4 regions of the Isoptericola sp. NPDC056605 genome follow, and region 3 is predicted to be linked to each of the others. Evidence: riboswitches for the same ligand, from Rfam matches in the RefSeq annotation. Region 3 holds a riboswitch; each other region holds the start of a gene.
The links. Region 3 has a riboswitch for thiamine pyrophosphate ahead of ACFQ8Y_RS11265 (bifunctional hydroxymethylpyrimidine kinase/phosphomethylpyrimidine kinase). Riboswitches for the same ligand answer to the same signal wherever they lie in the genome.
Positions count from the first base shown of each region.

Region 1 (7,335 bases), on a different contig from region 3:
GCTCCATCGCGAGGGCGGCGTCGGACGCGGTGCCCACCCCGGCGTCGAGGATGACGGGCACGCGCGCGGCGGACGCGATCGCCTCGATGTTGCGGGGGTTGAGCACGCCCAGGCCCGTGCCGATGGGGGCGCCGAGCGGCATGACGGCCGCGCACCCGACGTCCTCGAGACGCCGCGCGAGGATCGGGTCGTCGTTCGTGTACGGCAGCACGACGAACCCGTCGCGCACCAGCCGGTCGGCGGCCTCGACGAGGCCGAGCGGGTCGGGGAGCAGGGTGACGTCGTCCGCGATCACCTCGAGCTTGACCCAGTCGGTGCCGCAGGCCTCGCGGGCGAGCTGCGCCGTGAGCACGGCCTCGGCGACCGAGAAGCAGCCGGCCGTGTTCGGCAGGGCGCGGATGCCCAGCCGCTCCAGCAGGCCCCAGATGCCGCCGTCCTCGGCGCCCGCGCCTCCCGGCCGTACCGCGACGCGGCGCATCGCCACGGTCGTGAGCCCGGTGCCCGACGCGACCAGCGCGTCCTCCAGCGTCATGAGGTTCGACGCCCCGCCCGTGCCCATGACGAGGCGCGAGCCGACCTCCGTGCCGGCGACCACGAGCGGATCGACGAGCGGGTGCGCGAGCGGGCGGGACGTGGTCTCGGCGTGCGTGCTGGTCATGCTTCCTCCGTGCTTCGTGGTCAGCCGCCCTGGACGGCGGTGACGATCTCGACCCGGTCGCCTGGCGCGATCCGGGTGCCGGCCCACAGGCCGCGGGGGACGACGGCGTCGTTCACGGCGACGGCGATGCCCTGCACCGAGCCGTCGGCGACGAACGCGGGGACGAGGGTCGCGACGACGGCCTCGACGCCGTCGCCGTGCGGTCCGTCGAGCGGGTAGGTCTCGCCGTTCACGACGGCGGTTGCGGAGGTGGACGGCGTGCTCACGGGAGGGCTCCTTCGGGGGTTGCGGGCGCGAAGCGTCGCGGGTCGGCGGCGGTGAGGGTGTCGAGCGCGTCGTCGGGCGGCGGTGTGCCGGTCAGCGCGGCGAGCACCGCGTCGGCGGTGAGTGGCGCGAGCAGCACCCCGTTGCGTCCGTGCCCGACGGCGGCCAGCAGTCCGGGCACGGCGGTGGCGCCGACCAGCGGCAGGTTGTCGGGGGTGGCCGGGCGGGCGCGCGGCGTGACGTCGACCAGCGCGGCCTCGTCGATCCCGGGCACGAGGGCGCGGGCGTCGCGCAGCAGCGCGAACACGCCGCCCGCCTCGGCGCGGCGGTCGTCCGGCCGCTCCTCGCTGGTGGCGCCGACGACGATCTCCCGGTGCCCGGGCCCGCTGCCCGGGCCGGCGCCGGTGCCCGGGCCCCGCGGCACGAGGTACACCGGCCGGCCCTGCACCGTGCCGCGCACCACGTGCTCGAGGGCGAGCCCCGGCCCGGCGTCCAGGCGCAGCGTCACGCCCTTGACGGGCCGCACCGGCACGCGCACCTCCGGCACGCCGTCGAGCAGCCCCGCGGGAGGGACAGCGCCGGCCGCGAGGACCACGGCCCCGGCGGCGTGCCGCACCCCGGCGGCGTCGTGCGCCGCGACCACCCGGCCCGCGGCGTCCCGCTCCAGGCGCACGGCGGCGCGGCGGACGACCGTGCCGCCCGGCGCGCGGGTCAGCGCCTCGAGGAGTGCCGCGTGCGTGCCCCGCGGGTCGACGGCCAGGTCGCCCTCGACGCGGGCCGCCCCGGCGAGCCGCGGCCCGAGGTACGGCTCGCGGCGCCGGGCGTCGGCCACGGAGACCTCCGCGGACGCGAGGCTCCACTCCCGGTGCAGCGCCAGCACGCGACGCAGGAGGGCGAGGTCGTCGGCGTCGTACGCGACGGCGAGCGACCCGGCACGCAGCAGCGGGACGTCGCGACCGGTCGCGGCGGCGAGGTCGGCGGCGAACGCGGGCCAGCGGGCGGCCGACGCGAGGTTGAGGCGCGCGAGGTCCCGCTCGCCGAAGTCCGCCTCGCCGACGGCCGCGAGCATCCCCGCGGCCGCGCGGGTGGCGCCGTCGCCGGGCGACGGGTCGAGCACCGTGACGGCGAGGCCGGCGTCCGCGGCCCGCCAGGCCACCGCGAGACCGACGATCCCGCCGCCGACGACGACGACGTCGGAGGGGGTGGCGGACGGGCCGGTGGACGTGGGCATGTGCGCTCCCTTCGCTGGCATGACCCAGATCAGGTTCGACGGTCGGCTCCTACGCCCTCTCAGCCCCGAGCGGGGCTCCCGTGCGCGGCCACTGTAACCCGGGCCGTGGTTACCCTGGCCGGCGTGACCACGACCCGCGCCCGGCTCGCCGACGCCCGCCTGTACCTGTGCACCGACGCCCGCGAGGACCGGGGCGACCTCGAGGACTTCCTGCACGCGGCGCTCGCGGGCGGCGTGGACGTCGTGCAGCTGCGGGACAAGACGCTCGACGTCGCGCGCGAGCTCGAGCTGCAGGCCGTGGTGGCCCGCGTCGCCGCGGAGCACGGCGCGCTCTGGGCGGTGAACGACCGGGCCGACGTCGCCGGGCTGACCGGCGCTCCCGTCGTGCACATGGGGCAGCGCGACCTGCCCGTGCCGGCGGTCCGGTCGCTGCTCGGCCCGGGCCCGGTGCTGGGTCGCTCCACCCACTCCGCCGCGCAGGCGGCCGAGGCCGAGGCCGACCCGGACGTCGACTACTTCTGCGTCGGCCCGCTGTGGGCCACGCCCACCAAGCCCGGCCGTGCGGCCGTGGGTCTCGGCCTGTTGCGCGAGGTCGCCGCGACTCGCCCGACGACACCGTGGTTCGCCATCGGCGGCGTCGACGCCGAGCGGCTGGACGCCGTGCTCGACGCCGGTGCGTCGCGCGTCGTCGTCGTGCGCGCGATCACGCAGGCGCCCGACCCCGGGCGCGCCGCGCGCGAGCTGCGGGAGCGGTTGGCCTGACCGCCGACGGCCGGCGCGCCGCCGCGGTGTCGAGGTGACCTACCCCACCGCGTGACCCGTGGGACGGGCCCGGGAGCGGTACCGTCCGGCGGCTACGATGGCTCGGTGACGTCTCCCGCCACCGACACCCCCACCACCGCCGACCTGGCGCCCACGCCGCGACCGGTCCTCGTCGTCGACTTCGGCGCGCAGTACGCGCAGCTCATCGCGCGCCGCGTGCGCGAGGCCCGCGTCTACTCCGAGATCGTGCCCCACACGTTCACCACCGAGCAGATGCTCGCCAAGAACCCGGCGGCGATCATCCTCTCGGGCGGGCCGTCGTCGGTGTACGCCACGGGCGCCCCGTTCGTGGACCCGGCGCTGTTCGAGGCCGGCGTGCCGGTGCTCGGCATCTGCTACGGCTTCCAGGCGATGGCGCAGGCGCTGGGCGGCACCGTCGCGCAGACGGGGCAGAGGGAGTACGGCGGCACCGAGGTCGAGGTGTGCGAGGCGGGCGTGCTGCTGGCGGGCTCCCCCGACCACCAGACCACCTGGATGAGCCACGGCGACTCCGTGCACGCCGCGCCGGAGGGCTTCCAGGTGCTCGCGACGTCGTCCGGCTCGCCGGTCGCCGCGTTCGAGGACACCGGCCGTCGCCTGTACGGCGTGCAGTGGCACCCCGAGGTGAAGCACTCGGCGCACGGCCAGGCCGTGCTGGAGAAGTTCCTCTACGAGGGCGCGGGGCTCGCGCCCGACTGGACGCCGGGCAACGTCATCGCCGACCAGGTCGCCGCGATCCGCGCGCAGATCGGCGACGCCCGCGTCATCTGCGCCCTGTCCGGCGGCGTGGACTCCGCCGTCGCCGCCGCGCTGGTGCAGCGCGCCGTCGGCGACCAGCTCACCTGCGTGCACGTGGACCACGGCCTGCTGCGCGAGGGCGAGGTCGAGCAGATCGAGCGCGACTTCGTCGCCTCCACGGGCGTGAACCTCATCATCCGCGACGAGAAGGAGCGGTTCCTGACCGCCCTCGCCGGCGTGAGCGACCCGGAGACGAAGCGCAAGATCATCGGCCGCGAGTTCATCCGCGTCTTCGAGGACGCCCAGCGCGACATCGTCGCCGAGGCGGGCGCCCACGGCGAGGAGGTCAAGTTCCTCGTGCAGGGGACGCTGTACCCGGACGTCGTCGAGTCCGGCGGCGGCGAGGGCGCGGCCAACATCAAGAGCCACCACAACGTGGGCGGCCTGCCCGACGACCTGCAGTTCGAGCTGGTCGAGCCGCTGCGCACCCTGTTCAAGGACGAGGTCCGCGCGGTGGGCCGCGAGCTCGGCGTGCCCGAGGAGATCGTCTCCCGCCAGCCGTTCCCCGGCCCGGGCCTCGGCATCCGCATCGTCGGCGAGGTCACGGCCGAGCGCCTCGAGACGCTGCGCAAGGCGGACGCCATCGCGCGCGCCGAGCTCACCAGGGCGGGCCTGGACGACGAGATCTGGCAGTGCCCCGTCGTGCTGCTGGCCGACGTCCGTTCCGTCGGCGTGCAGGGCGACGGCCGCACCTACGGCCACCCGATCGTGCTGCGGCCCGTGTCCTCCGAGGACGCCATGACCGCCGACTGGACGCGCCTGCCCTACGACGTGCTGTCCGTCATCTCCACTCGCATCACCAACGAGGTGAGCGAGGTCAACCGCGTGGTGCTCGACGTGACGAGCAAGCCGCCGGGCACCATCGAGTGGGAGTGAGGGTGGACGGCGTGGCCGGCGGGAGCCGGGACGTCGTTCGCTCGAATGATTCGCTCGTGCCTCGCTCGGCTCTCGCGAACGACGTCCCGGCTCCCGCCGGCCACGCTGCCAGGTGGGCTGTCAGGAGATCCTGAACGAGTTGGCCTTGTCGTTGAAGCCGCTGAGCAGGGCCGACTTGTCGATCCAGCCGGTGCTGGCGCCGGTCTTGCCGTTGCCGTTGTAGAGCTTCACGTCGCAGCTGTTGTAGGTCTTGACGGAGCTGATCCGGTTGGACAGCGCGGTGCCGAGGTTGGCGCCGCCCTCGTTGTCCCCGGTGCCCGACGTGCAGCCGACCTTGTACTTCGGGTTGAACACGACGACCTGGAAGCCGCCGTAGTTCTTGTTCTGGTACAGCCGTGCGACGACCAGCCCGGTCCCCGGCTTCGCGTTCTTGCAGCCGAAGGTGCCGTCGAGGACGGCACAGTAGTCGGTCGTGCTGGCGGCCTTGGCCGAGATCTTCAGGTCCTCGACCATGACCGGTGCGTCGCTTTCCACGCGCTGCACCTGGACCGGCGCCGGGTCGTCCGCAGGTGCGGCCGTCGCGGTGGGACCCGCGACCCCCAGTGCGGTGATCGCGGCGAGCCCGCCGACGACGGCGGCGAGCCGGGCGCGGACGGTGCGTCGTTGCGTCGTGATGGTCATCTTCGCTCCTCACGTCTGCCGGCGATCCCCTCGTCGCCGGTCACGGTGTGGGGGGAGCGCGCAGCGGGCGCCCTTGATACGCCCGAGCAACGACTCGCCCGTGACCTGCGGTGACGCCGCCCCGGTCAACCGACGAGCGATGCGGCACGCGCGTAGGCGCGGTCGACGTCGGCGAGCACGCGGGGCCACGACGTCGCGAGCTCGGCGGAGCGGTTGTGGGCGATGATCGCGTCGAGCAGGGCGGGGTCGTCGGCGAAACGGACGAGAGCGTCGGCCATCGCGGCGTCGTCGTCCACGAGGAGGGCGTCCCGGCCGTCGACCAGGCGCTCCGCGACCCCCGACTGCGACCGGCTGACGACGGCGAGGCCCGCGGCCTGGGCCTCGAGCGCCGCGATGCCGAACGCATCCTGCACGGCCGGGGCCACGAAGACGTCGGCGCGCACGTACAGGCGCTTGAGCTCGGTCGGGGTGAGGCGGCCGACGAGCCGCACCGTGTCGGCCAGGCCGTGCTCGCGCACCCAGCGACGGGCCTCGGACAGCTGCGGTCCGTCGCCGCCGATCGTCGCGACCAGGCGCCCCGGAGCCCTCTCCACGGCCGCGGCGATCGCCTCGAGCATCGGCAGCACCCGCTTGCGGGGCGCGAACCGCGTGGCGGACACGACGTGCACCTCGCGGCCCTCGGCACGCTCGCCCCGCTCGACGCGGGGCAGCCGCCAGGCGTCGACGTCGATGCCGTTGCCCAGCACGGACACGCGCTCCGCGGCGGCGCCGGGGCCCAGCCGTCGCCCGACCACGCGCCGCAGCGGGTCCGCCGTCAGCCCGCTCACCGCCGACCACTGCACCGGCCAGGCCGACCACCGGGTCACGCGGTCGAGCGCGGCGAACGCCCGCTCCCAGCCGCCCCACACGCTGTGCACCGTGAGCAGGGCGGGCAGCCCGAGCCGCGTCACGGGCCGGAGCGCCAGCTCGACCGTGGGGGCCAGGACGCCCATGTGCAGGTGCACGGCGTCCGGGCGGCGGCCGTCGGCCTCGAGCGCCTTCAGCCGCGCGCGCACGTGCGCCGTCGAGCGCGGGTGGACGGGGTAGCCGCCCGGCACGCGGGCCGCGACGCGGTGCACGACGACCCCGTCGCCGTCGGGCCGGGTGCTGATGCCGTGCTCGCCGGGCGCGCCCGGCGTCGTGGTGATGACCTCGACGTCGTGCCCGGCCTCCGACTGCCGGCGCGCGAGCCGGGCCACCTGGGTCTCGATGCCGCCGAGCAGCGGGAGGTAGGAGTCGGAGACGTGGACGATGCGCACCGGGACATCCTGCCACCGCCCCCGGCGCGACCACCTGCGGGTTCACCGAGCCGGAGACGGTCGGGAGCGCTACCGTGCGAGGAGCGAGACCTCCAGCCATGCATCACGGCACACACCTGAGGAGAGGTGCGACATGTCGAGCACGGTCACCGTTCATCCGACCAAGGGCGTCCGCGGGATCGGCCTGGTCACCATCATCGCCGGCATCGTCATGATCGTCGCCGGCCTGGGCGTGTGGGTCGTCGTGTCCCAGACGCTCGCCGACGAGCAGATCACCGTCTCGGACGACGCGGCCATGTTCGCCGGTCAGAAGGTCTCCGGGCCGTTCACCGCCTACGCGCAGGCCGAGGTGATCAACAAGCACGCGCTCGAGGCGTCCGGCGGGCAGACGTACGCCGAGCTCGCCCAGGACGACCCGACGCGGGACACGGTGATGAACGCGTCGTTCCTGCGCGCGTCGCTGTTCACGTCCGTGGTGGCGTTCGGCGTCTGCGCCCTCGTCATCGGCCTGGGCATCGTGTTCATCCTGCTCGGGAGCGCGCTACGCAAGCTCGCGGGCGGGCCGCAGGTGGTGATCGACTCGCCCTCGCTGACGTCCGAGGGCGGCCTGTCGCACGCCGCGCACCGCGCCGACCCCGGGGAGCCGGAGCGGCCGAGCGCCCCGACGACGCCCGCGCCGCCGCCCGAGCGGCCGAGCACGCGCACGGCTCCCGAGGCGCCCTCCGCCG
Region 1 covers NZ_JBHTVT010000024.1:190-7,524, reverse strand. Annotated here, with positions in the region: gene ACFQ8Y_RS19295 (thiazole synthase) at 1-658, opposite strand, end outside; gene thiS (sulfur carrier protein ThiS) at 679-924, opposite strand; gene thiO (glycine oxidase ThiO) at 921-2,153, opposite strand; TPP riboswitch at 2,143-2,245, opposite strand; gene thiE (thiamine phosphate synthase) at 2,277-2,915, shown strand; gene guaA (glutamine-hydrolyzing GMP synthase) at 3,021-4,628, shown strand; gene ACFQ8Y_RS19270 (hypothetical protein) at 4,749-5,309, opposite strand; gene ACFQ8Y_RS19265 (glycosyltransferase family 4 protein) at 5,435-6,607, opposite strand; gene ACFQ8Y_RS19260 (hypothetical protein) at 6,741-7,335, shown strand, end outside.
Region 1: another riboswitch for thiamine pyrophosphate. It lies ahead of thiO (glycine oxidase ThiO); the one in region 3 lies ahead of ACFQ8Y_RS11265 (bifunctional hydroxymethylpyrimidine kinase/phosphomethylpyrimidine kinase).

Region 2 (7,335 bases), on a different contig from region 3:
TGGCGGCCCGTGGGGCTCCCCCTCGGGTGGTGGCTCCTGTGCGACGTCGCGGTGCACGCCGCGCTCTTCGGCTGGGGCGCGTACGGCCGTGAGCGCGCCCTCGTGCTGTGGTCGCTGCGCGACCGGGCGCGCCGGGCGGAGGCCGAGCAGGAGCGGCGGGTCGCGGAGGCGCGCACGGCCGAGCGCACCCGGATCGCCCGCGAGATGCACGACACCCTCGCCCACCGCCTGTCCCTGCTGGCCGCGACCGCCGGCGCCATGGAGTACCGCCCGGACGCCGACCCGGCACAGCTCGCCGCCGCGGCGGGGCGGGTCCGCGCCGGCGTGAGCGACGCCCTGGAGGACCTGCGGCAGGTCATCCGCCTGCTCCGCGCCGGCCCGGAGGATCTCGGGCCGGTACCCGGCCTGGACGACGTGCGCCGCCTCGTCGACGACTCCCGCGCGGCCGGCACGGACGTGACCTACGAGCGCACGGGCGACGACAACCCTCCTGCCGCCGTCGCGACCGCCGTCTTCCGCGTGGTGCAGGAGTCGCTCACGAACGCGCGCCGCCATGCGCCCGGTGCCGCCGTCCGGGTCACGGTCTCGACCACCCCGGGCGAGGTCCGGGTGCGCGTGGCCGACGACGGCGCGGCACCCGGCGCCGTCGCCCCGGACGGGGTCGGCACGGGCACGGGGCTGGTCGGGCTGCGCGAGCGGGCCACGCTGCTGGGCGGCACGCTGGCCGCCGGCCCGGACGCCGGTCCCGCCGCGTCGCGCGGCTTCGCGGTGGAGGCGTGGCTACCGTGGGACGCGTGACGACGACGCCCGGGCCCGGCCCGCTCCCCACCGCCGGACCGGCGGGCGGCCCCGCGGACGCCGCGACGCCCGTGCGGATCGTGCTGGTGGACGACGACGCGCTGGTGCGCGCGGGCCTCCGCCTGATGCTGGACGGCGCCCACGGCATGACGGTCGTGGCCGAGGCGGCCGACGGGGCCGAGGTGCCCGGCGTGCTCGACGCCCACGCGGCCGACGTCGTCCTCATGGACCTGCGCATGCCCGGCGTCGACGGCATCGCGGCCACCCGGCGGGTCCGCGCCCGCCCGTCTCCGCCCGCCGTCGTCGTGCTCACCACGTTCGACACCGCCGAGGAGGTGGGCGGCGCGCTGCGCGCCGGGGCCGCGGGCTACCTGCTCAAGGACATGCCGCCGGCACGCATCGCCGCCGCCGTGCACGCCGCCGCCGCGGGCGAGCCGGTGCTGGCCCCGGACGTCGCGCGGCGGCTGATGGCCGCCGTCGCCGGCTCGGACGGGTCGCGCGACCGTGCCCGGGCCGCCCTGGACGTCCTCACCGCGCGAGAGCGCGACGTCGCCGTCGAGCTGGGCCGCGGCGCGTCGAACGCCGACATCGCGGCCCGCCTGTACCTCAGCGTGCCGACGGTGAAGGCGCACGTGTCGAGCGTGCTCGACAAGCTCGGGCTGGAGAACCGCACCCAGGTCGCCCTGCTCGTGCACGACGCCGGCGAGGCGTAGGGCTCAGCCCTCGACGAGGCCCGACTCCCAGCAGCCCTGCGGCTCCGAGGTGGTCACCGTGCCCGGGCACGACCGGTAGGTCCAGATCTGGTCGCCGAACGTGTCCCGGGTGCCGTCGACGTAGACCTCGAGCCCGTCGATCCCGGGACCCACACGGTGGTATTCGACGATCGGGTCACCCTCGACGGTCAGGGAGCGTACGAGGAGCTCCGCCCCCTCACCGCGTGCCGCCGCCTCGTCGAGGCAGGCGAACGCGTCGGCCAGCTCCGCCTTCGGCTCGCCCTCGCCGAGGTCCGGGCGCGCGGTCACCTCCCCGCAGGTCGGCAGGGGCTCGCGGGCGGCGAAGACGTCCTCCCCGTCGCCCGGGCCGCACGCGGCCAGCAGCCCGAGGCACGCCACGCCGCACGCCGCCGCGGAGAGCCGCCGGCTCCGGCCGTCAGACCACGTCATGCCCCGATGATGTCGTCACGGCCGCAGTTCTTGCACCCGTCGTCCCCGAACCATCAGCGGCGCCGGCGCCGGCGGCGTCGTCGTCGGCGGACAGCCCGAGGAACTCCGCCACCCGCGGGCTCGCCGGCGCGCGCAGCAGCACGTCCGGCGCGTCCACCTGCAGCAGCCGCCCGGCGTCCATGACGGCGACCCGGTCGGCGACGGTGAACGCCTCGTCGTGGTCGTGCGTGACGAACACGGCGGTGGTGCCGGTGGCCTTCAGGGTGTCGCGGACGTCGACGGCGAGCCGCTCGCGCAGCCTGCGGTCCAGGGCGGACAGCGGCTCGTCGAGGAGCAGCAGCCGCGGCCGCGGAGCGAGGGCGCGGGCCAGCGCGACGCGCTGCTGCTCCCCGCCGGACAGCGTCGCGACGGACCGGCCCGCGTAGCCAGCCAGGCCCACGTCGGCCAGGAGGTCGGCGACACGCGCGGCCCGCTCGGCGCGGGGCACGCCCTGCGTCTCGAGACCATAGGCCACGTTGCGGCCGACGTCCCGGTGCGGGAAGAGCTGGCCGTCCTGGAAGAGCAGGCCGAAGCCGCGCCGGTGCACGGGCACGCCCGCGAGGTCCGCGCCGTCGAAGGCGACCGTGCCGCCCGCCAGCGGCTCCAGCCCGGCGACGGCGCGCAGCAGCGACGACTTGCCGCAGCCGCTCGGCCCCAGCAGCGCGACGATCTCGCCGGCGGCGACGTCGAGCGACACGCCGTCCACCGCGACCGACCCCGGTCGACGGCGCGCGGCGCCGTACCGCACGACGGCGTCGCGCACGGCGAGCCCCGTCGTCTGCCGGGCCTGCTCCATCAGAACTCCCCTCCGGGCCGGTCGCCGCGAAGGCGCTCGGCCACCATCATGACGGTCGCGGTGAGCACGGCCAGCACCACGGACGCCGCGAGCGCCATCCCGTAGTTCTCGGCCCCGGGCCGCCCGATCAGGCGGTAGATGACCACCGGCAGGGTGGCCGTGTCGGGGCGGGCGAGGAACGACGTCGCGCCGAACTCGCCGAGCGAGACCGCGAACGCGAACCCGATCGCCAGCCCCAGCGACCGCGCGCCGAGCGGGCCGTCGACCGTCCGTAGCACCCGCCCGGGCGCCGCGCCCAGCGTGGCGGCCGCCTCCCGCAGCCGCGGGTCGATGGCGCGCAGCACCGGCAGCATCGTGCGCACCACGAGCGGGATCGCGACGACCGCCTGCGCGATCGGCACCAGCGCGCCGGAGGTGCGCAGGTCGACGTCGAGCCCCAGCGGGCGGTCCAGCGTGATGAGGAAGCCGAAGCCCACCGTCACGGCGGAGACGCCGAGGGGCAGCATGAACGCGGCGTCGAGCACACCGACGGCACGCCGCAGCCCGGCCCGCCGCGGGCGTCGCGACACGACGAGCGCCACGAGGCCGCCCACGACGACGGCGATCAGCGCGGCCCAGGCCGCGGTGCGCAGCGAGTTGCCCAGCGCCTCCCACACCGTGACCGTCAGGGCGTTGCGCCCGCCGGTGGTGCCGAGCGCCACGTAGTTGTCGAGGCCCCACGACCCGTCGGGCGCGCGCAGCGACCGGGTGACGAGCCCCGCCATGGGCAGCACGAGCAGCCCCGCCACGACGACGAGGGTGACGAGCGCCGGCGCGACGTCGGTGCCGTCGGCGCCGGCGCGCAGCCGCAGCCGGTGCGCCGACACGCTGTCGCTCGTGAGGTGCAGGGCCCGCTCGCGGCGCGCCCGGGCGCGGGAGCTGACCAGCAGCGCGCCCGCCACCACGACGAGCTGCAGCACCGACAGCACCGCCGCCGAGCGCAGGTCGAGGAACTGGGTGGTGCGCGTCCAGATCTCCGTCTCGATCGTGCCGTAGCGCAGGCCGCCGAGCACCAGCACGACGCCGAACGCCGTCGCGCAGAACAGGAACACCACCGCGGCGGCCGACGCGATCGCCGGGCCGAGCGCCGGCAGCGTCACGGTGCGGAACGCGCGCCAGGGCGTCGCGCCGAGCGCGCGGGCGGCCTGCTCGGCGCGCGGGTCGAGGCGCTCCCACATGCCGCCAACCGTGCGCACCACCACCGCGTAGTTGAAGAACACCAGGGCGAGCACGATGCCGGCGAAGCTCTCCTCCAGGTGCGCCCAGCCGAGCAGGCCGCCGGGGGCGAAGAGCGCGCGGAACGCGACGCCGACGACGACGCTGGGCAGCACGAACGGCACCGTCACCAGACCCCGCACCAGCGTCCGCCCGGGGAACCTGCACCGGTACAGCACGTACGCGCCCGGCAGGCCCAGCAGCACCGACAGCAGCGTGCCGGTGAGCGCCTGGGCGAGCGTCTGCCCGACGATCCGCCACGTGCGCTCCTGGGACAGCACCTCCGCGAAGCCGGACAGGTCGAGCGTGCGCCCCGCGGTGGTCTCGGTGAAGAACCCCTGCAAGACGAGCGACACCACCGGCCACGCGAAGAAGACCGCGAGGAAGCCCAGCGGCAGCACGACCGCGGCACCCCAGCCCAGCCACGCGCCCCACCGGTCGGCGCGCCACCGCGCCGCCCGGGAGGCCGGGCGGGCGGCGCTGCGCAGGGCGCGCGGCACGGGGCGCGTCAGCCGACGACCGTCGCCGTCCACTGCTCGATCCACTCGTCGCGGTGCGCGGCGACGTCCGCGGGCGCCACCTCGAACGGCTCGTCGGCCAGGGGGGCGAACTGCTGCCAGTCGGCGGGCAGCTCCACGTCCGGATCGGCGGGGTACATGTACATCTGGCCGGGCACGTCGGCCTGGAACTCGGGCGAGGTGAGGAAGTCGACCAGCTGCTTCGCGCCGTCCGGGTTCTCCGCACCGGCCAGCACCCCCGCGTACTCGACCTGCCGGAAGCAGGTGTCGAGCATCGCGCTGGTCGTCGAGGATGTCCCGTCGTCGCTCACGGTGAACGCGGGCGACGTCGCGTAGGACAGCGCGATCGGCCGCTGCCCGCCCTCACCGGCGCCGGAGAAGTCGACGTAGTACGCGTCCTCCCAGCTCTCGGCGACCTTGACGCCGTTGTCGCGCAGGTCGGCCCAGTAGGCCTCCCAGCCGTCCGTGCCGAAGGCTCCGATCGTCGCGAGCAGGAACGCGAGGCCGGGCGACGACGTCGCGGGGTTGGTGACCACGGTGAGGTCCTGGTACTCCGGCTTCGCGAGGTCCTCGAGCGTCGTCGGGGGCGTGACACCGTGCTCGTCGAACCAGCCGTCGTCGAGGTTCATGCAGACGTCGCCCACGTCGACCGGCGTCAGCGTGCCGGCCAGGTCGTCGGGCGCGTAGGCCGCGACCTCCGGGCCCAGGTCGGCGGGCTGGTACTCCTCGAAGACCCCGGCGTCGACGGCCCTCGACGCATAGGTGTTGTCCACACCGAAGACGACGTCGCCCAGCGGCGCGTCCTTGGTGAGCACGAGCTGGTTCACCAGCGTGCCCGCGTCGCCCGGTGCCACCTGCTCGACGGAGAGGCCGGACTCCTTCTCGAACGCGGCCAGCACCTCGTCGGAGACGGCGAACGAGTCGTGGGTGACGAGCGTGACCGTGCTCGACGCCCCGCTCGCGTCGTCCGCCGGCGTCCCGCCGCCGCACGCCGCCAGCAGCGGCAGGAGCGCGACGGCCCCGACCGCTGCTGCCGCGCTCCTGGTCCTGGTCGTGGTGCTCAGCGTCATGCTGTCCTCCTCAAGGTGCGAGAAGGGGGTCCTGCGGGCGCCCGGCACCGTCGTGGTGCTGCCGTCCGCAGGGAACGAGATTCCCGACTTCCTCCACCGGTGCTAACCGGGTCAGGTTCGAGGGTCTGCGGCGGTCCGCACTCTCAGCGCCGGTGGGCGCTCCCCTGTCGTATCAGCACGAGCCTACCCGTCGACACCGCGCTACCGTGGTCCCGTCCTCGGCCTCGGGGTGTGACGTGCCTGACGTGCCGTGACACCGCCCGTCGGCCGTGGACGCCGGACCAGGACGACGCCCCGGCGGTAGCACGCCGGGTCAGACCGAGGGAGAGCACGTGACGGACACCGAGCAGCCGCTGGGCGTGAAGGTCGGCACGGTGGTGCTGACGATCGCCGCCGGATGGGTCGCGCAGAAGCTGATCGGGGTGGTCTGGGAGCGGGCGACGGGCAACGTGGCGCCCACCAACCTGGACGACGACGAGCTCTCCATCGTGCAGGCGGTCACCTTCGCGGCCGTCTCGGGCGGCGTCGCGGTGCTCGCGAAGCGCCTCGCCCGCCAGGGCGCCGGGCGCGCGGCTGCCCGGTTCGTCTCGGGCCGCTGACCCGCCGATTCCCCGCACGGTCCCGTCAGTGGCTCGCGCGGGGACGACGGCGGGCCAGCTGCGCGTCGTGGCCGTGCGGTCGGTCCACCGGCCGCACGGCGGCGAGCGCGCTGCTCAGGCGGTCCGCCGCGTCCTTCGCGGGCGGTGCCGACCGGACCACCTCCGCCGCCGTGAGCGCGGCGTCCCGGTCCCCGACCGGTCGCGCGAGCTCCTTCATCACCTGCTCCCCCGCCGACTGGGCGGACACGCCGACCTGCGCACCCGCGTCGGCGAGGACCTCGGTGGCCACCGACTCGTCCACGCCGCAGACGGCCATGATGGCGCCCTTGGCCTGCTCCGCGGCTGCGGCGGCGACGAACGCGCGCGAGACGGCGCGGTGCGCCTCGCGCTCCAGCGCGTCGCGCACGACCGGGCTCGCGTCGATGACGTAGCCGACGATCTGCGACGACGCGCCGTCACTCCCGTGCCGTCCCTGACCCGTGACGACGACCGTGTGCGTGCGCCCGTGGTCGTCCACGACGCGGTGTGCCCCCGAGAACGGCCGCCCGGCACCCAGTGCGACCACCGCCGTCCGGGAGAGCCGTTCACGGTCGTCCGGGTGCAGGTGGGCGCGCAGCACCTCGGGCCCCGGTGCGACGGAGCCGGGCTCACGCCCGAAGATCCGGAACACCTCGTCCGACCACCACCACTCCCCCGTGGCGACGTCGACCCGGTACCGGCCCACGAGCAGCTGGCTCCCGGCACCCAGCAGCTCCGCGAGGGCGACGAGCTCGCGGCGCGGTGTGTCGTTGGGCGTGCTGGACATCGAGGACCACCCCCAGTGCCGTGCAGCTGGGTCCGGCGCGCAGTTCTCCTGGCTCCACCACGGTACCGGGACGGCACGACACCGCCACCGCACGGCGGGTGACGTGCGGTGGCGGTGCTCGGTGGTGCTGTCGGCGCCCGTGACGGGTTCGGACCGTCAGGCGACCGTCGTCGCCGCCGCCTCCGGCTGCTCGCCGGCCGCCTCGGCCCGCTCCTCCGCGACCGCCTTGCGGTGCTGGCCGAAGGAGTAGACGACCGCGGCGGCCCAGCCCACGGCGATGATCGCGAGCACCA
Region 2 covers NZ_JBHTVT010000006.1:226,910-234,244, forward strand. Annotated here, with positions in the region: gene ACFQ8Y_RS09045 (sensor histidine kinase) at 1-798, shown strand, start outside; gene ACFQ8Y_RS09050 (response regulator transcription factor) at 795-1,511, shown strand; gene ACFQ8Y_RS09055 (hypothetical protein) at 1,515-1,961, opposite strand; gene ACFQ8Y_RS09060 (ABC transporter ATP-binding protein) at 1,948-2,796, opposite strand; gene ACFQ8Y_RS09065 (ABC transporter permease) at 2,796-4,472, opposite strand; gene ACFQ8Y_RS09070 (thiamine ABC transporter substrate binding subunit) at 4,559-5,638, opposite strand; TPP riboswitch at 5,710-5,814, opposite strand; gene ACFQ8Y_RS09075 (DUF4235 domain-containing protein) at 5,971-6,237, shown strand; gene ACFQ8Y_RS09080 (PAS domain-containing protein) at 6,263-7,042, opposite strand; gene ACFQ8Y_RS09085 (sulfite exporter TauE/SafE family protein) at 7,199-7,335, opposite strand, start outside.
Region 2: another riboswitch for thiamine pyrophosphate. It lies ahead of ACFQ8Y_RS09070 (thiamine ABC transporter substrate binding subunit); the one in region 3 lies ahead of ACFQ8Y_RS11265 (bifunctional hydroxymethylpyrimidine kinase/phosphomethylpyrimidine kinase).

Region 3 (7,335 bases):
GGGGCCGTCCCCGTACCGGAAGGTGACGTGGTCCAGCCGCAGGGCGCCCCGCGCGTGCGGCAGCGCCACGGGACGGCGCGGCTCGACGACGGTCGGCTCCTCCGCCAGCAGGCCGGACACCTTCTCGAGCGCCGCCGTGGCGGACTGGAACGAGTTGTAGAAGTTGCCGAGCTGCTGGATCGGCTGGAAGAACCGCTTCACGTACAGCAGGGCCGCCACCAGCACGCCGACGTCCAGCCCACCGGAGTAGACCCGCCAGCCGCCGATCGCGAGCGCGACCGCGACGGCCACGTTCCCGATGAGCACGAGCCCCGGCTGGTAGCGGCCGTTGAGCCCCATGGTGTTGAGGTTCGCGTCGCGGTACTGCTCGCTGAGCCGGCCGTACTCCGCCTCGGTGGTCGACTCCCGGCGGAACGCGTGCACGGCCCGCATGCCGGTCATCGTCTCGACGAACTTCACGATGAGCCGCGCGGACGTGGTGCGCTGCTCGCGGTAGAACACCTGCGAGTGCTTCTGGAACCACCGCGTGAGCAGCCAGGCCGGCACGAGCGCCGCCGCGAGCACGAGGCCCGAGCGCCAGTCGAGCAGGAACAGGCTCAGCCCGGTGAATACCATGAGCATGAGCGACGAGACGACACCCGTCAGCCCGCCGTCGAGCAGCTCGCGCAGCGCCTCGAGGTCGGACGTCTGACGGCTGATGATGCGGCCCGACGTGTACGACTCGTGGAACTCCAGGCTCAGCAGCTGCGTGTGCCGGAAGACGCGGCGGCGCAGGTCCAGGAGCACGCCCTGGGCGATGCGCGCGGCCTGGCGGACGTAGGCGCCGGCGCACAGGCCGCCCACGACCGCGGCGACCAGGTAGGCCGCGCCGACCAGCACGAGGGTGCCGGCGTCGCCGTCCCTGAGGTCGGGCACGGCGGAGTCGATGGCGAGGGACACGAGCCAGGGGCCCGCCACCTGGCCGAGGGTCGAGACCACGACGAGGAGGCCGGCGAGGGCGAGGGCGCCGCGACGCGGCCGGAGCAGCTCGCCCAGCAGCCGCAGCGACCGGGACCTGACGTCGCGGGATGCCTGGGCGTCGAGCTGGGTGGCGTCGTCCGCCGTCGCGTCGGTGGGCCGGCGGTGGTCGTCCGGGTCCGGCCCGGACGTCGCGGGCCGGGACGGTTCCGGAGTGCTGGGGCGGCTCACCGCTGGACCTCCTCGTTCTGGGCCTGCTCGGGTTCCTCCTGGTCGGAGTGCTCGGCGCACTCCTCCCAGTCCTGCTCCAGGCTGGAGATGACGTGCCGGTAGTGCGCGTCGGTGGCGAGCAGGTCGCGGTGGGTGCCCACGGCCGTGATCCGGCCGTCCTGGAGCACGGCGACCCGGTCGGCGAGCGCCACCGTGGACGGCCGGTGCGCGATGACGAGGCTCGTCGTGCCGTGCAGGACGTCGCGCAGGCGCGTGGTGACGGCCTCCTCGGTGGCGACGTCGAGCGCGGACAGCGGGTCGTCGAGCACGAGCACGGCGGGTCGTGCCGCGATGGCACGGGCGAGCGCGAGGCGCTGCCGCTGCCCGCCGGACAGGGACAGGCCCTCCTCCCCGATCCGGGTCTCGACGCCCTGCGGCAGGTCGGCGACGAAGCCCGCCTGCGCCACCTCGAGCGCCTCGTGCAGGCGCCGCTCACGCTCCTCCTCCGGCACGGCGTCGGGGCCGGCCTCGGGGACGCCGAGCAGCACGTTGTCGCGGACCGACGCGGAGAACAGCGTGGGGTCCTCGAACGCGACCGCGACCGCACGACGCACGTCGTGCCGCCGCATGCGCCGCACGTCGACGCCGTCGAGCAGCACCTGGCCGGCGGTGACGTCGACGATGCGCGGCACCACCATCGCGAGGGTGGACTTGCCCGAGCCCGTGAGGCCGACGAGCGCCGTCGTGGTGCCGACGGGGAGCTCGAGGTCGACGTGCTCGAGGACCGGGCGCGACGCGTCCTCGTACCGGAAGGAGACGTCGCGGAGCTCGACGTGGCCGCGCGCCGGACCGACCTCCACCGGGTCGGCGGGGTCGGCCAACGGGTTCGGGGTCTCCATGACCTCGAAGAAGCGGTCGACGGCCGTGCGGGCGTTGAGCGTCATCGACAGGGTCATGCCGAGGTCGACCACGGGGCCGTTGATCACGGCGGTCGTCAGGAAGAAGGCCACGAGGCTGCCGACGGTGATCTGCCCCTGGGCGGCGAGCACCGTGCCGAGCACGAGGCAGACGGCCAGCGTGACCTCGGGGATGAGCTGCAGCGACGTGGTGACGGTGGCCTGGTTGCCCGCCTTGCGGATCTCCGTGCGGCGCAGCTCCTCCGCCTGGTCGGTGAACGAGTCGAGGGCGTCGCGCCCGCGACCGAACGCCTTGAGCACACGGATGCCGTGCACGGACTCCTCGACGGTGGTGGCGAGGTCGCCCGACTGGTCCTGGGACAGGCGCGCGATGACGCGGTACCGCCTCGAGAAGCGGAACGCGATGACCGTCACCGGGATCGCGCCCGCAAGGTAGACGAGGCCGAGCCAGCCGGCGGTGGCCAGCAGGATGCCCACCCCGACGACGATCGTCACGATGCTGACGACGAGCTGCAGGAGGCCGAAGACCAGCCAGCGTCGCAGCAGGCCGAGGTCGCCCATGATCCGGCTCAGCAGCTGGCCGCCGGGCCACCGGTCGTGGAACGCGACGGGCAGGTCCTGCAGGTGGCGGAACAGTGCCATCCGCAGCTCGGCCTCGACCCGCGTGCCGGGGTACATCACGAGGTTGCGGCGCAGCAGGACGAGCCCGGCCTCCGCGACGCCCAGGACGAGCACGAGGAGGACGGGCACCACGAGGGCCCCGAGGTCGTGGGCGGCGGCACCCTCGGCGAGCGGGCCCTCGACCAGGGTCTGCAGCACGCGCGGGATCGCCAGCGCGGCGAGGCTCGCACCGATCGCGGAGAAGAGCCCGCCGACCATGCGCGGCACCGCCGGCCGGACGTACGGGTAGAGCCGGCGCACCGACGCGAACGTGGAGAGCTCGGAGCCCGCGGGGGCGACGGCGGGCCCGGCGGCGGCGGCGCCCGTGCGGCCGGGCGGCCCCGCGGCGCGGCCCGGCGGGGTGCCGGTCGCGACGGGACGGCGGGGAGCGGAGGAGGCGGTGCTCCTCCTGGGACTTTCGGAGGGATCGGCGCGGCGGGCGCCTCGGCTGCGGCTGCGCGAAGTGCGCTTCGTGTCGGGCATCACACCTATTCTGTCACTCGCCTCCGACACACTTGCCCCGGTCACGCGGTGCGCCCCGAGCTCGGGACACCGCTTACCGCCGCGGGATCCCGCCGTCGCGCACGACGGCGGGACCCGGACGGGCCGCGGTGGACCGGGGGTCAGCCCACCACGACGCGCCCGACCGTGGGCTCGACCGTGGGTGCCCCGGTCTGGTCGAAGAACGCCAGCTCGTGCTCGCACGCCGCGTGGAACGTCGCCGCCATCCGGTCCCGGGTGACCGGGTCGGCCGCCGCGGCGGCGCGGCGCAGGATCGCGACGGCCTCGCGCGTCGCGTCCGCGAACGCGTCGTCCGCGTACGTGCCCAGCCACGCCCCGTACGGGTGACCCGGGTGGTCGCGGGCGGCCAGCCGCTCCCCCACGTCCTGGTAGATCCAGTAGCAGGGCAGGACGGCGGCGACGAGGGTCGCGTAGTCGTCGCCGGCCACGCGCAGGTGGTCGAGGTACGCGGCCGTCGTGGGGCTGGCGGGCACGTCCTGCGGCTCCCCGCCCAGCCAGCGGGTGTGCAGGTCGAGCTCGGTCACCAGGGCGCCGTGCGCGCCGCCGGCCCAGAACGCCTGCTCGGCCCGCGTGGGAGCCAGCTCGCTCGCCCGCGCGAGGCAGCGCGCGTAGTCGCGCAGGTAGAGCGCGTCCTGCTCCAGGTACGTGCGGAAGTGGTCGGCGTCGAGCGTCCCGTCGCCCAGCGACCGGACGAACGCCAGGTCGTCGATCGCGGCGCGCACGCCCGCGGCGTCGTCCCACCAGCGGGCGACGACGTCCTCCGCCCCGTCCTGACCTGATGCCCCGCCCGCACCGGACGCACCGGACGGCGCGAGCGGCTCCGCGCCGCCGGCGCGCAGCCCCACCAGGTGGTCGACCGGCCCGTTCCCGCCGCCGACGCGCAGGGCCTCCCCGGCCCGGATCGCCGCGGTCAGCCAGGCCTTCGTGCCGCGCAGCGCCTCGGCCCAGTCCCCCGTGCGCGCGTACCGCGCGGCCAGGCCGCTGGACAACGAGCAGCCGGTGCCGTGGGTGGAGGTGCTGGTCAGGCGCGGCCCGGGGAGCTCCGCCAGCACGCCCTGCGGCCCGACGAGCGCGTCCGGGGCCCCCGCCCCCGTCGCGCCCGTCCCCGAGGCGCCCAGGTGGCCGCCCTTCGCCACCACCAGGACCCCGTGCCGGGAGGCCAGGCGTCGCGCCTGCTCGAGCGCGGCGGGCCAGTCCGCGGCCGACGGTTCCTGCGCGAGGACCGCGAGCTCGGGCAGGTTCGGCGTCACGACGTCCACCCGGGACAGCAGGTGCCGCACGGCGTCCTCGGCCGCCGGGTCGAGCAGGCGGTCCCCGCTCGTGGCGACCATCACCGGGTCCAGGACGACGGCGGGTCGCGCGCCCGTCGCGCCGGGCGGCAGGGCGTCGAGCCAGGCGGCCACGGCGTGGGCCACGGGGGCCGAGGCGAGCATCCCGATCTTCACGGCGTCGACGGCCACGTCGTCGGTGACGGCGTCGAGCTGCGCGGCCAGGAACGCGGCGGGCGGCACGTGCACGTCGCGCACCCCCCGCGTGTTCTGCACGGTCAGGGCCGTGACGGCCGCCATCCCGTAGCCGCCCGCGGCCGCGATCGACTTGAGGTCCGCCTGGATCCCGGCGCCCCCGGACGGGTCGGACCCGGCGACGGCCAGGACGCGGGGGCGACTGCCCCTCGTCGGCGCCGGGGCCGCGGGAGCAGGGGCGGTGGAGCCGGCGCTGCCGGCGGAGCTGTCTTCAGGTGCGCGCGCACTCATGTCGACATCCCTTCGCTAGTACGAGCTAGATCAGGTTCGACGGGTGTGTTCTCAGCGCCCGCCGGCCGGGTCGCGACGTCGTCGTGACGATGTCGCGGCGATGACCGGTCGGGACGCACCCCGTGTCGTGCCGCCCACCGTAGCCCAGGCCTGCGCGGGCGGCGGGCGGCGTCCCGCGGCGCGTGTCGGCGTCACGCCGCGCCTCGCCAGGCCCTCGCGCCGCAGGCCCGCGGCCTGTTCGCGGCGCGGTAGGGTGCGGGGGTGCCCGTGGTCGTCCGTCGTGCGCGCGAGCTCCTCGTCGCCGGCACGACGCTCAGCATCGCGGCCGCCGCCCACCTCCTGGCCGGCGGCGCGCTCCCCGGGGCACCCCTCGCCTGGCTCGTCGTCGTGGCGCTCACGGCGCCGCTCGCGGTGTGGACCGCCCGCCGCCGGCTGACGCTCCCCCGCCTGCTCCCCGCGATGGTCGCGCTCCAGCTCGTGCAGCACACGACCCTGTCCGTGCTCGGCGCGGCGGGCACGGACGCCTCGCCGTTGGCCTCGACCCTGCTCACGACCCTGCCCTCGACGCCGGGGGCCGCGCCGGACGGGCACGCCCTGCACGCGCTGGGCCCGGGCTCCCTCGGGCCCGCGACCGGCGGCGGGCTGCACCTGCACCACGCGGACGACCCCGGGACGACGTCCTGGATGCTCGCCGCGCACGCTGCCGCGGTGCTGCTCACCGCCCTGCTGCTCGCGGCGGGCGACCGAGCGGCCGTCAACGTCGCGGGCCAGCTGCGGCTCGTCGCGGTCCTCGTGCTGGGCCCGGCGGCGCCGCCCGTCGTCCGCGAGCCCGCCGTCGTCGTCGGGCGCACCTGGCACCCCCTCCGGGCCCGCGCCGTCCGGCGCACCCCGCCACGAGGCCCCCCGCTGCTCCCGGGCGCCCTCGTGCGCGCCGCCTGACCCTGCCCTGGTCCGTCGTCGGACGGGGGCGGGTCCCTCGTCGTCCGACGACCCCTGACCACCCCTGAGCACCAGGAGCAGCACACCCATGTCCAGGACCATCCCTGCCCTCACCCCTGCCCTCCGCGCGCGCCGCCTCGCCGGCGCCGCCGCCCTCACCGTGCCGGCCCTCGTCCTCGGCGCGGCCGCCGCCTCCGCGCACGTGACCGTGACCCCCGACGCGGCCGAGGCCGGGTCGTACGCCACCCTCACCTTCAAGGTCCCGAACGAGTCCGCCGAGGCCTCGACCACCGCCGTGAAGGTCGACCTCCCCACCGACACCCCGTTCACCAGCGTGTCCGTGGAGCCCGTGCCGGGCTGGACGGCGAAGGTCACCCAGGCGCCCCTGCCCGAGCCCGTCGAGGTGCACGGCACCACCGTGACCGAGGCGCCGGCGAGCATCGAGTGGACCGCCGACGACGCCGACGCCGGCATCGCTCCGGGCGAGTTCCTCCGGTTCACCGTGTCCGCCGGTGCTGTCCCGGACGGCGTCGAGGAGATCGCCCTGCCCGCCACGCAGACGTACTCCGACGGCGAGGTCGTCGCCTGGGACCAGGAGGCGACCGGCGACGCGGAGCCCGACCTCCCGGCACCCGTCCTGCAGGTCCTCCCGGCGGCCGAGGACGGCGGCCACGGCACGGCGTCGGCAGCCGGCGCCACGGACTCGGCCGCGGACGCCGGCACAGACGCGGGCACGGACGCGGCGGCCGACGACGACGCCTCCGGCACCCTCCCGCTGGCGCTCGGCGCGGCGGGCCTCGGTCTCGGGCTGGTCGGCGCCGTCACGGGCGTCGCCGCCCTGGCGCGGACCCGCGCCACCGGCACCGGCACCGGCACCGGCACCGGCACCGGCACCGGCACCGAGCAGCGATGAGCGCGCGACGCGCCCTCGCCGCAGCCGGGTCGCTCGCCCTCGCCCTCGGCCTCGGGGCCGCGGGGGTCGTCGGCGCGGCGCCCGCGAGCGCCCACAACGTCGTCGTCGGCACGTCGCCGGCCTCGGGGTCCGAGGTGACGGAACCGCCCGGGTCCGTCGACGTGACGTTCGACGACGTCGTCCTCGATCTGTCCGCGGAGGGCTCCAGCACGGTCGTCACCGTGACGGACGCCGACGGCACCGACTACGCGACCGGGTGCCCGACGATGCAGGACCGCACCGTGTCGGTGCCCGTCGCCCTCGGCGAGGGCGGCGAGTACACGGTGGACTGGCGGATCGTGTCGGCCGACGGGCATCCGACCAGCGGCGCGTTCTCCTTCACCTACGACCCGCCCGCCGGGGCCGAGGCCGCCACCCCGGCGACGGACGCGCCGCCGTGCGCCCCGGCCGGGGCCGCGGGCGC
Region 3 covers NZ_JBHTVT010000009.1:76,604-83,938, forward strand. Annotated here, with positions in the region: gene ACFQ8Y_RS11255 (ABC transporter ATP-binding protein) at 1-1,188, opposite strand, end outside; gene ACFQ8Y_RS11260 (ABC transporter ATP-binding protein) at 1,185-2,963, opposite strand; gene ACFQ8Y_RS11265 (bifunctional hydroxymethylpyrimidine kinase/phosphomethylpyrimidine kinase) at 3,368-5,020, opposite strand; TPP riboswitch at 5,011-5,153, opposite strand; gene ACFQ8Y_RS11270 (hypothetical protein) at 5,282-5,959, shown strand; gene ACFQ8Y_RS11275 (YcnI family protein) at 6,048-6,872, shown strand; gene ACFQ8Y_RS11280 (copper resistance protein CopC) at 6,869-7,335, shown strand, end outside.

Region 4 (7,335 bases), on a different contig from region 3:
TGGGCTGGGACCCCGTGGTGACGGCTGCCGACTTCGGCGACGCCGCGGACGACCGGCTCGACGTCGCGGGGGCCTCGGAGCGCGCCCTGCGTCGCGGGCAGCTCGCGCCGGACATCCGGGCCGAGCACGACAAGCTGGCCTGGGCCGACACCGTGGTCCTGCAGTTCCCCCTGTGGTGGCTGGGCGTCCCCGCCATCCTCAAGGGGTGGCTCGACCGGGTGCTGGTGCAGGGCTACGCATACGGCGTGCGCGACGCGGCGACCGGGCGCACCCGGCGGTACGGCGACGGCGGACTGGCGGGCCGGCGCGCGCTGGCCGTGGTGACGGTCGGCGCGGGCACGGGGCTCGGGCCGCGCGGGCTGCACGGCGACCTGGCCGAGACGCTGTTCCCCCTGCTGCACGGCACCTTCTGGTACACCGGCATGCAGGTGGCGGAGCCCGTGCTGGTGCTGGGCGCGAACCGCCTCGACGACGCGGGCTACGCCGCCGTCTCGGCCGGCCTGCGCGAGCGGCTGCTCGCCCTGCCCGACGGCCCGGTGCTGGCGTACCGGAGCCAGGACGGCGGGGACTACGACGAGCGCGGCGAGCTCCACGACGCGCTGGAGCCCGGCCGCCGCGGGCTGGGCGTGCACCTGCGCGCGTGAGGCACGGACGTCACGGCCGCCGGCGCCGGGGCGGCACGAGGTTCGCGAGCGACGAGTACCGCGGCACCCAGCGCGCGAGCGCGGCCGCGGACGCGCCGCCCAGCGTGGCGGTGGCCCACACCCCGGCCGCGAGCGAGCCCAGGGCGGCCCCGGCCGACAGGATCAGCGGCCCGAGCGCGTCGCCCGTGTCCTGGAAGAGCCGCCACACGCTGAGGAACGTGGGCCGCACCGCGGCGGGTGCGACGTCGGCGCCCAGCGTCATGACGATGCCCGAGCCCATGCCGTTGCCCACGCCGAGCAGGGCGGCGACCACGGCGAGCGCGCCGGCGGTGTGCGCGAACGGCAGCACCGCCAGCCCCACCGCCATCGTGAGCATCGACGGGACGGCCACCCACAGCCGGCCGAACCGGTCCATCACCTTGCCCGCCGGGTAGAACAGCAGCATGTCCAGGGCGCCCGAGACGCCGAAGACGAGCGACGTCACCTCGGCGTCGAGGCCCAGGTGCTCGCCCCACAGCGGGATGACTGTCTGCCGCGCGCCGCGCACGGCGCTCACCAGCAGGATGGCGACGCCGAGGGTCGCGAACAGCTGCCTGTGCTCGCGCGCGACCGCCGCGATGGACACCCGCGGACCGCCGGCGGGGCGCGGCAGCGCGGCGTCGGCCCGCGGCTCCGGCCGCACCAGGGCGATGACCAGCACCGCGACCAGCGCGGAGCCCGTGCCCAGCCAGAACGCGCCGTGCAGCGACGTCGCCGCGATCATCGCGGCCCCCGCGAACGGCCCCAGGAACAGGCCGATGCGGTGCACCCCCGCGAGGGTCGACATCACGCGCGCCCGCCGCAGCGGCGGCGTGATCTCGGTGAGGTACGCCTGCCGGGCGAGGTTGAACACGGCGTTCGCCGCGCCGAGCGCGAGCACCCCCGCGGCCAGTCCCCACAGCGCCGACGACAGCGCGATCGTCGTGAACGCCACGACGGCGACGCTGCCGGCGACCAGCATCGCCACCCGGTCCCCGAGGCGCTGCGAGAGCGCCCCGGCGGGCAGGTCGAACGCGATCTTGCCGAGCGGCAGCAGCGCGGCCACGAGGCCGGCGACCGTGAGGGTGGCGCCACGGCCCGTGGCGGTGACCGCCACGACCGGCAGCAGCGCACCGATGCCGATCTCCAGCACCAGGGTCGGGAGGAACGCCCCGAGGACGACGCTACGGAACGGGAAGAGCGGCGGGGACGGCACGCACCATTCCTATCGCACCGGCCCCGTGGGGAGCCGGTCCGTTCACGGACGTCTCATGCGGCCCGCCGGGTCGTGAGGAGCAGCGCGGGCAGGTGGAGCTCGTCGCCCGCGGGGCGCGCGGTGATCTCGGCGTCCGAGACCACGGTCGCCGACCAGGAGGGCCCCTCGAACGCGGCGCGCAGCCGGTCGTCGGTCGTGCCCCAGCCGAGCCCGGCGGCCACGGACATCGCGAGGACGGCGACGAGCGCGTCGGACGGGCAGATCGCCTCCAGCCCTGCCACGTAGGCGGCGCGACCGGCATCGTCCAGGGTGTGCAGCAGCCCTGAGTCGAGGACGGTCCGGGGCCGCACGGCCAGGCGGTCGAGCCGCCGGGCGTCCGCGACCTCGAAGCGCACCTCGCCGGGCGGGTCGACGATCGACTCCGCGGCCCGCTCCCGCGCGCGGGAGATCGCGTGCGCCGCGGCGTCCACGCCCACCACCCGGTGGCCCGCCCGGGCGACCGCGAGCGCCAGCACGCCCGTGCCGCAGCCGACGTCGAGCACCGGGTCGGCGAGCACCGACCGGCGCACGAGCGCCAGGAGCGCGGGCTGCGGGCGCCCGATCTCCCACGGCGGCGGGACGTCCGCGGCGTAGAGGGCGTCGAAGTCGTGCACCTGGCGGGCCATGCGAGCACCTCCCGACACCCATCCTGCGCCCGACGGGCCCCGCTCGACGGCTACCGCCAGGCCAGGACGGCGAACGGCAGCGCCGCGACGACGGCGCCGGCGGCGAGCACGACGCCGTCCGTACGGGTCCACGGCGCAGGCTCCGCCCAGGTCCGGCGGTGGGCGCCCGCGAAGCCCCGGGTGTCCATCGCGACGGACATGGCCGCCGCGTCGCGCAGGGTGGCGGCCAGCACGGCGAACGTCACCGACGCCGCGTGGCGCGCTCGCGAGAGCGGGCCCCGCCCGGGCCCGACGCCGCGCGACCGACGCGCCCGCGACGCCTGCTCCCACACGGCGCCGAGCCGCTCGAACCGCTGCAGCGCCGCGGCCACCCCGACGACGAAACGGGCCGGCAGGCGCAGCCGCTGGCCGAGCTGGTCGGCCAGCCCGCTCAGGTCGACCAGCGGGGCGAGGGCCACGCCGGGCAGGGCGAGCACCGCGATGCGGGCCCCCGCGACGGCGGCCACCACCGGGTCGTGGCCACCGAGCAGCCACGTCGACCACGCCACCGACGCGACCGCGACGACCACCGCGAGGTAACGGGCCGGAGAGCCGGCGCCGCGCGGCAGGAGCAGCAGCCCGAGAGCCAGCGACCCGCCCAGCGCGACGGCGGCGCTCGCGACGTCCCGGACGCCCAGGGAGGCGACCAGCCCGAGCAGCCCGAGGGCCACGAGCACGAGGGCGTTCACGCGCCCCAGCGCGCCGGTCACGCCGCCACCGTCGCTCGCTCGCTCGTCGCGCCGCCGAGCCGCACCTGGTGCCCCGCGAGGGCGACGAGGTGCGCGTCGTGGGTGCTCGCCGCGACGGTGGCGCCGTGCCGGGCCGCGGCGCCGGCCCACCCGGCCACCGCCGCCCAGGTCCCCCTGTCCTGGCCGACGGTCGGCTCGTCGAGCAGCACGAGCCCCGGCCGGTGCGCCAGCGCCGCCGCCAGGGCGAGCCGCCGCTGCTCGCCGCCGGACAGCCGGAACGGATGCGCGTCGGCGAGGTGGTCGAGGCGCAGCAGCGCGAGCACGGCGTCCACGTCCACCCGGACGCCGAGGCGCCGGCCGGTGAGCTCCACCTCGTCCCGCACGCGCAGCGCGAGCAGGCCGTGCTCCGGGTGCTGCGGCACCCACCCGCAGGACCGCGCGAGCTCCTCCGAGCGGGCCGTCCGCCCCGGGACGCCCCGCACCTCGCCGGCCGTCGGCCGCAGGTGCCCCGCAAGAGTGGCGACGAGCGTGGACTTCCCCGCCCCCGAGGGCCCCGTGACGGACGTGAGGCGGCCCGCGGGCAGCCGCGCGGCCACGCCGTCGAGGGCACGCGTCGTGGTGCGACCGCGCAGGCCGCGGGTCACCAGGTCGACGCGGAGGCCGGCGACGACGACGTCCGGCCCGGGCACGTCCGGCGCCACCAGCGCCGCGGGCACGGACAGCGGGGACGGCGCCGCCACGCCGGGCAGCCAGACGCCGGCGCGCGTCAGGTCGTCCCGCAGGGCGGACGGGACGTCGCGCAGCGCGGCGGGCGCGACGTCGTGCGTGACCCGGCCGCCCGGTCCGAGCACCACGACGCGGTCCAGGTGCTCGAGCCACGGCCCGACGTGGTGGTCGACCACGACGAGGGACGTGTCCGAGCCCTCCAGCGCGCCGACGACGGCGGCGCGCACCTCGGCCGCCGCGGCGGGGTCGAGCATCGCGGTCGGCTCGTCCAGGAGCAGCAGGCCCGGCGCGCTCGCCAGCGCCCCGGCGAGCGCGAGCCGCTGCAGCTCGCCGCCCGAGAGGGCCGACGTCGGCCGGTCGGGCGGGTGGCGCAGCCCGACCCGGTCGAGAGCCTCCCCGGCCCGGCGCCAGATCTCGTCCCGCGGCAGGCCGGCGTTCTCGGGGCCGAAGGCGACGTCCCGGCCGATCCGGGCCGCGACGACCGCGGAGCCCGGGTCCTGCGGGACGAGCCCCACCCCGCCGTCCACGTGGACGGTCCCGGACAGCTCGCCGGGCAGCGGGTCGCCCAGCACGCCCGCCAGGGCGTGCAGCACGGTCGACTTGCCCGCCCCGCTGGGACCGACCAGCCCCAGGCGCTCCCCCGCGCCGACGATGAGGTCGAGGCCCTCGATCGTCGGGGCCCGGCGCCCGGTGGGCCGCCAGCACAGCCCTCGCACGCGAACCCGGACGTCGTCGTGCGCCACGCCGTCAGGCCGGCGCGCGGTCGACGGCACGGTCGACGGCACGGTCGGCGAGGTCGCGACCCGGGCCGAACGCGTCGAGCACGCCGGCCCGCGCGAGGGCGCGCACGAGCGCCGCGCCCCCGAGGCCGGCGAGCAGCGCGCCGGACAGCGCGAAGAGGCCCAGGTACGCCAGCCGGAAGCCCCACTCCCAGTCCGGGTAGTACGCGAACCACTCGTACACGGCGCCGCACGCGCCCGCCGTCGCGCCCGCCAGGGCCGCCACCGCGGCGCCGAAACGCCGGTAGAGGAACAGGGCGAGGACAAGCTCGGCGCCGAACCCCTGGACGACGCCGGAGACGATCGCCGAGAAGCCCCAGCCGGCGCCGAGCAGGGCCTCGACGCTCGCGGCGACGACCTCGGTGAGCAGCGCCGCGCCCGGACGGCGGACGATGAGGCCACCCAGCACGCCGCCGAGCAGCCAGCCGCCGCCGAGCAGGCCGGTGGCCGGCGGGAAGGCGACCGCCAGCCCGGCGGAGAGCAGGTGGTAGAGCTGGGTCCAGCCCCAGAAGACGACACCGACGGCCACGCCGAGCATGGCCACGGTGACGAGGTCGACGGTGCGGTACCGCAGGGACGCGCTGCGCGCGAAAGTGGGCGCGGACATTCCAGGTAACTCCCTTCGCCGGTGCTAACCGGAGCAGGTTCCAAGGGTCTGCGGCTGTGCCCGCACTCTCAGCGCCCCTTCGACGGCGCTCCCCTGTCATGGGTGTCTTCAGATGTGACTTCAGGTGTGACCTCACGGCGGCCGACGACGCGACCGCAGGTCCGACCCTAGGCGACGACGGCGTCGGCGCAAGGGCGTCCCGCACCGTGAAACCCCTGGTCACGCAAGAAGGCCCGGAACCGTGGGGTTCCGGGCCTTCTCGTCGGGGTGGAGCTGAGGGGACTCGAACCCCTGACCCCCTGCATGCCATGCAGGTGCGCTACCAGCTGCGCCACAGCCCCGAGAACCGACTCTCGCGGCCGACGGGCGACCGGGCGATTCGTCTGATTCGGTGCGTTCCTCCGGGCTTGCGCCCCTCGGGAACGTCGATATCTTAGGCAGACTTCGGGCCAGGTTCCAAATTCCAGTCCGGCCCCGCCTGCCAGCGGTCCAGGGGGTACCCCGCGCCCACGTTGTGCGCCACGAGGCGCCAGGCGGGCACAGCACCCTCGCCCGCACGGTGCAGGTGCGACCAGTGCACGTTGTGCATCCCCGACAGCCCGCGCCACGTGGTCGGGTCGAGCCCGAGCAGCGCCGTCACCGCCAGCGAGATGGCGGCGCCGTGCGACACGACGACGAGCGTCGCGTCGTCGTCCAGGTCCCCGGCATGCTCGGCCAGGGCCTCGGCCATGCGCTCCGCGACCGCCGCCTTCGTCTCGGCCCCCGCGCCCACGGGCTCCGCGCCCAGGCGCCAGGCGGCGTACTCCTCGGGCCAGCGCTCCTGCAGCTCCGCGCCCGTGAGGCCCTCCCAGGCACCGAAGCCGCGCTCGCGCAGGCGCTCGTCGGTGACCAGGGGCTGCCCGCCGAGCGCGTCCGCGTACGCGGTCGCCGTCTCGACGGCGCGCCCCAGGTCGGACGACACGATGCGCGTCGCGCGGTGCGACGACGCCAGCGCGGAGCCGCCCTCCGCCGCCTGCCAGCGCCCGACCTCGTCGAGCGGGATGTCGATCTGCCCCTGCAGCCGCAGGGACGCGTTGTAGGCGGTGCGGGCGTGCCGCAGCAGGACGACGGTGCCGGCCGTCACCGCTCGTCGCCCGCGAGACGGATCGCCCCGTCGCCCCCGCCGTCGCCGTACTCGGCGGCGGCCGCCGCGCCGTCACCGCCGCGCGCGTCCTCCGGCAGCTCCACCGCCGGGCAGTCCTTCCACAGTCGCTCGAGCGCGTAGTACACGCGGTCCTCGGCGTGCTGCACGTGGACGACGACCTCCCCGAAGTCCAGCAGCACCCACCGCGCCTGCGCCTTGCCCTCCCGACGGATCGGCTTGGAGCCGGCGAGGAACATCGCCTCCTCGACGGCGTCCACGATCGCCGAGACCTGGCGCTCGTTCGTGCCGGAGGCGATGAGGAACACGTCGGTGAGCACCAGCTGGTCGCTCACGTCCAGCGCGATGATCTCCTGCGCCTTGCGGTCCGACGCGGCCCGGGCGGCGACGACCGCCAGCTCGACGGCGCGGGGGCTAGCGGTCATGCAGCGGCTCCGGGGTGCTCGTACGTGAGGGAGACGCCGGCCGCGGGCGCGGCGGCGTCGGTATCGGTCTGGAAGTTGCTGTCGTCGGGCGCCTGGAGCAGCAGCTTCCAGACCAGGAGCCCCAGCACGAACGCGACGACCACGAGGACGATGTAGTGCAGCCAGGTGTACGACGCCTCGGGCTCGTCCCAGTCCTCGTCGTCGTCCTCGTCGTCCAGCGGCGCGGCCGACCGCGCGCGGACGGGCTGCTCCGACGCGACCAGCGCGTCGAACGGGGACGCGGCGGGTCGCTCCGGCGCGGCCGGCGGCTGTGCGGGGCCCGCAGCGGGGCGGGACGGCGGCACGGACGCGGGCCGCTCGGTGGTCGGGCTCGCCCAGGGCAGCGG
Region 4 covers NZ_JBHTVT010000010.1:184-7,518, reverse strand. Annotated here, with positions in the region: gene ACFQ8Y_RS11750 (NAD(P)H-dependent oxidoreductase) at 1-644, shown strand, start outside; gene ACFQ8Y_RS11745 (MFS transporter) at 655-1,878, opposite strand; gene ACFQ8Y_RS11740 (class I SAM-dependent methyltransferase) at 1,932-2,543, opposite strand; gene ACFQ8Y_RS11735 (energy-coupling factor transporter transmembrane component T) at 2,594-3,292, opposite strand; gene ACFQ8Y_RS11730 (ATP-binding cassette domain-containing protein) at 3,289-4,740, opposite strand; gene ACFQ8Y_RS11725 (ECF transporter S component) at 4,745-5,383, opposite strand; TPP riboswitch at 5,377-5,488, opposite strand; tRNA gene ACFQ8Y_RS11720 (tRNA-Ala) at 5,652-5,724, opposite strand; gene ACFQ8Y_RS11715 (histidine phosphatase family protein) at 5,817-6,506, opposite strand; gene rsfS (ribosome silencing factor) at 6,503-6,949, opposite strand; partial or broken gene ACFQ8Y_RS11705 (hypothetical protein) at 6,946-7,335, opposite strand, start outside.
Region 4: another riboswitch for thiamine pyrophosphate. It lies ahead of ACFQ8Y_RS11725 (ECF transporter S component); the one in region 3 lies ahead of ACFQ8Y_RS11265 (bifunctional hydroxymethylpyrimidine kinase/phosphomethylpyrimidine kinase).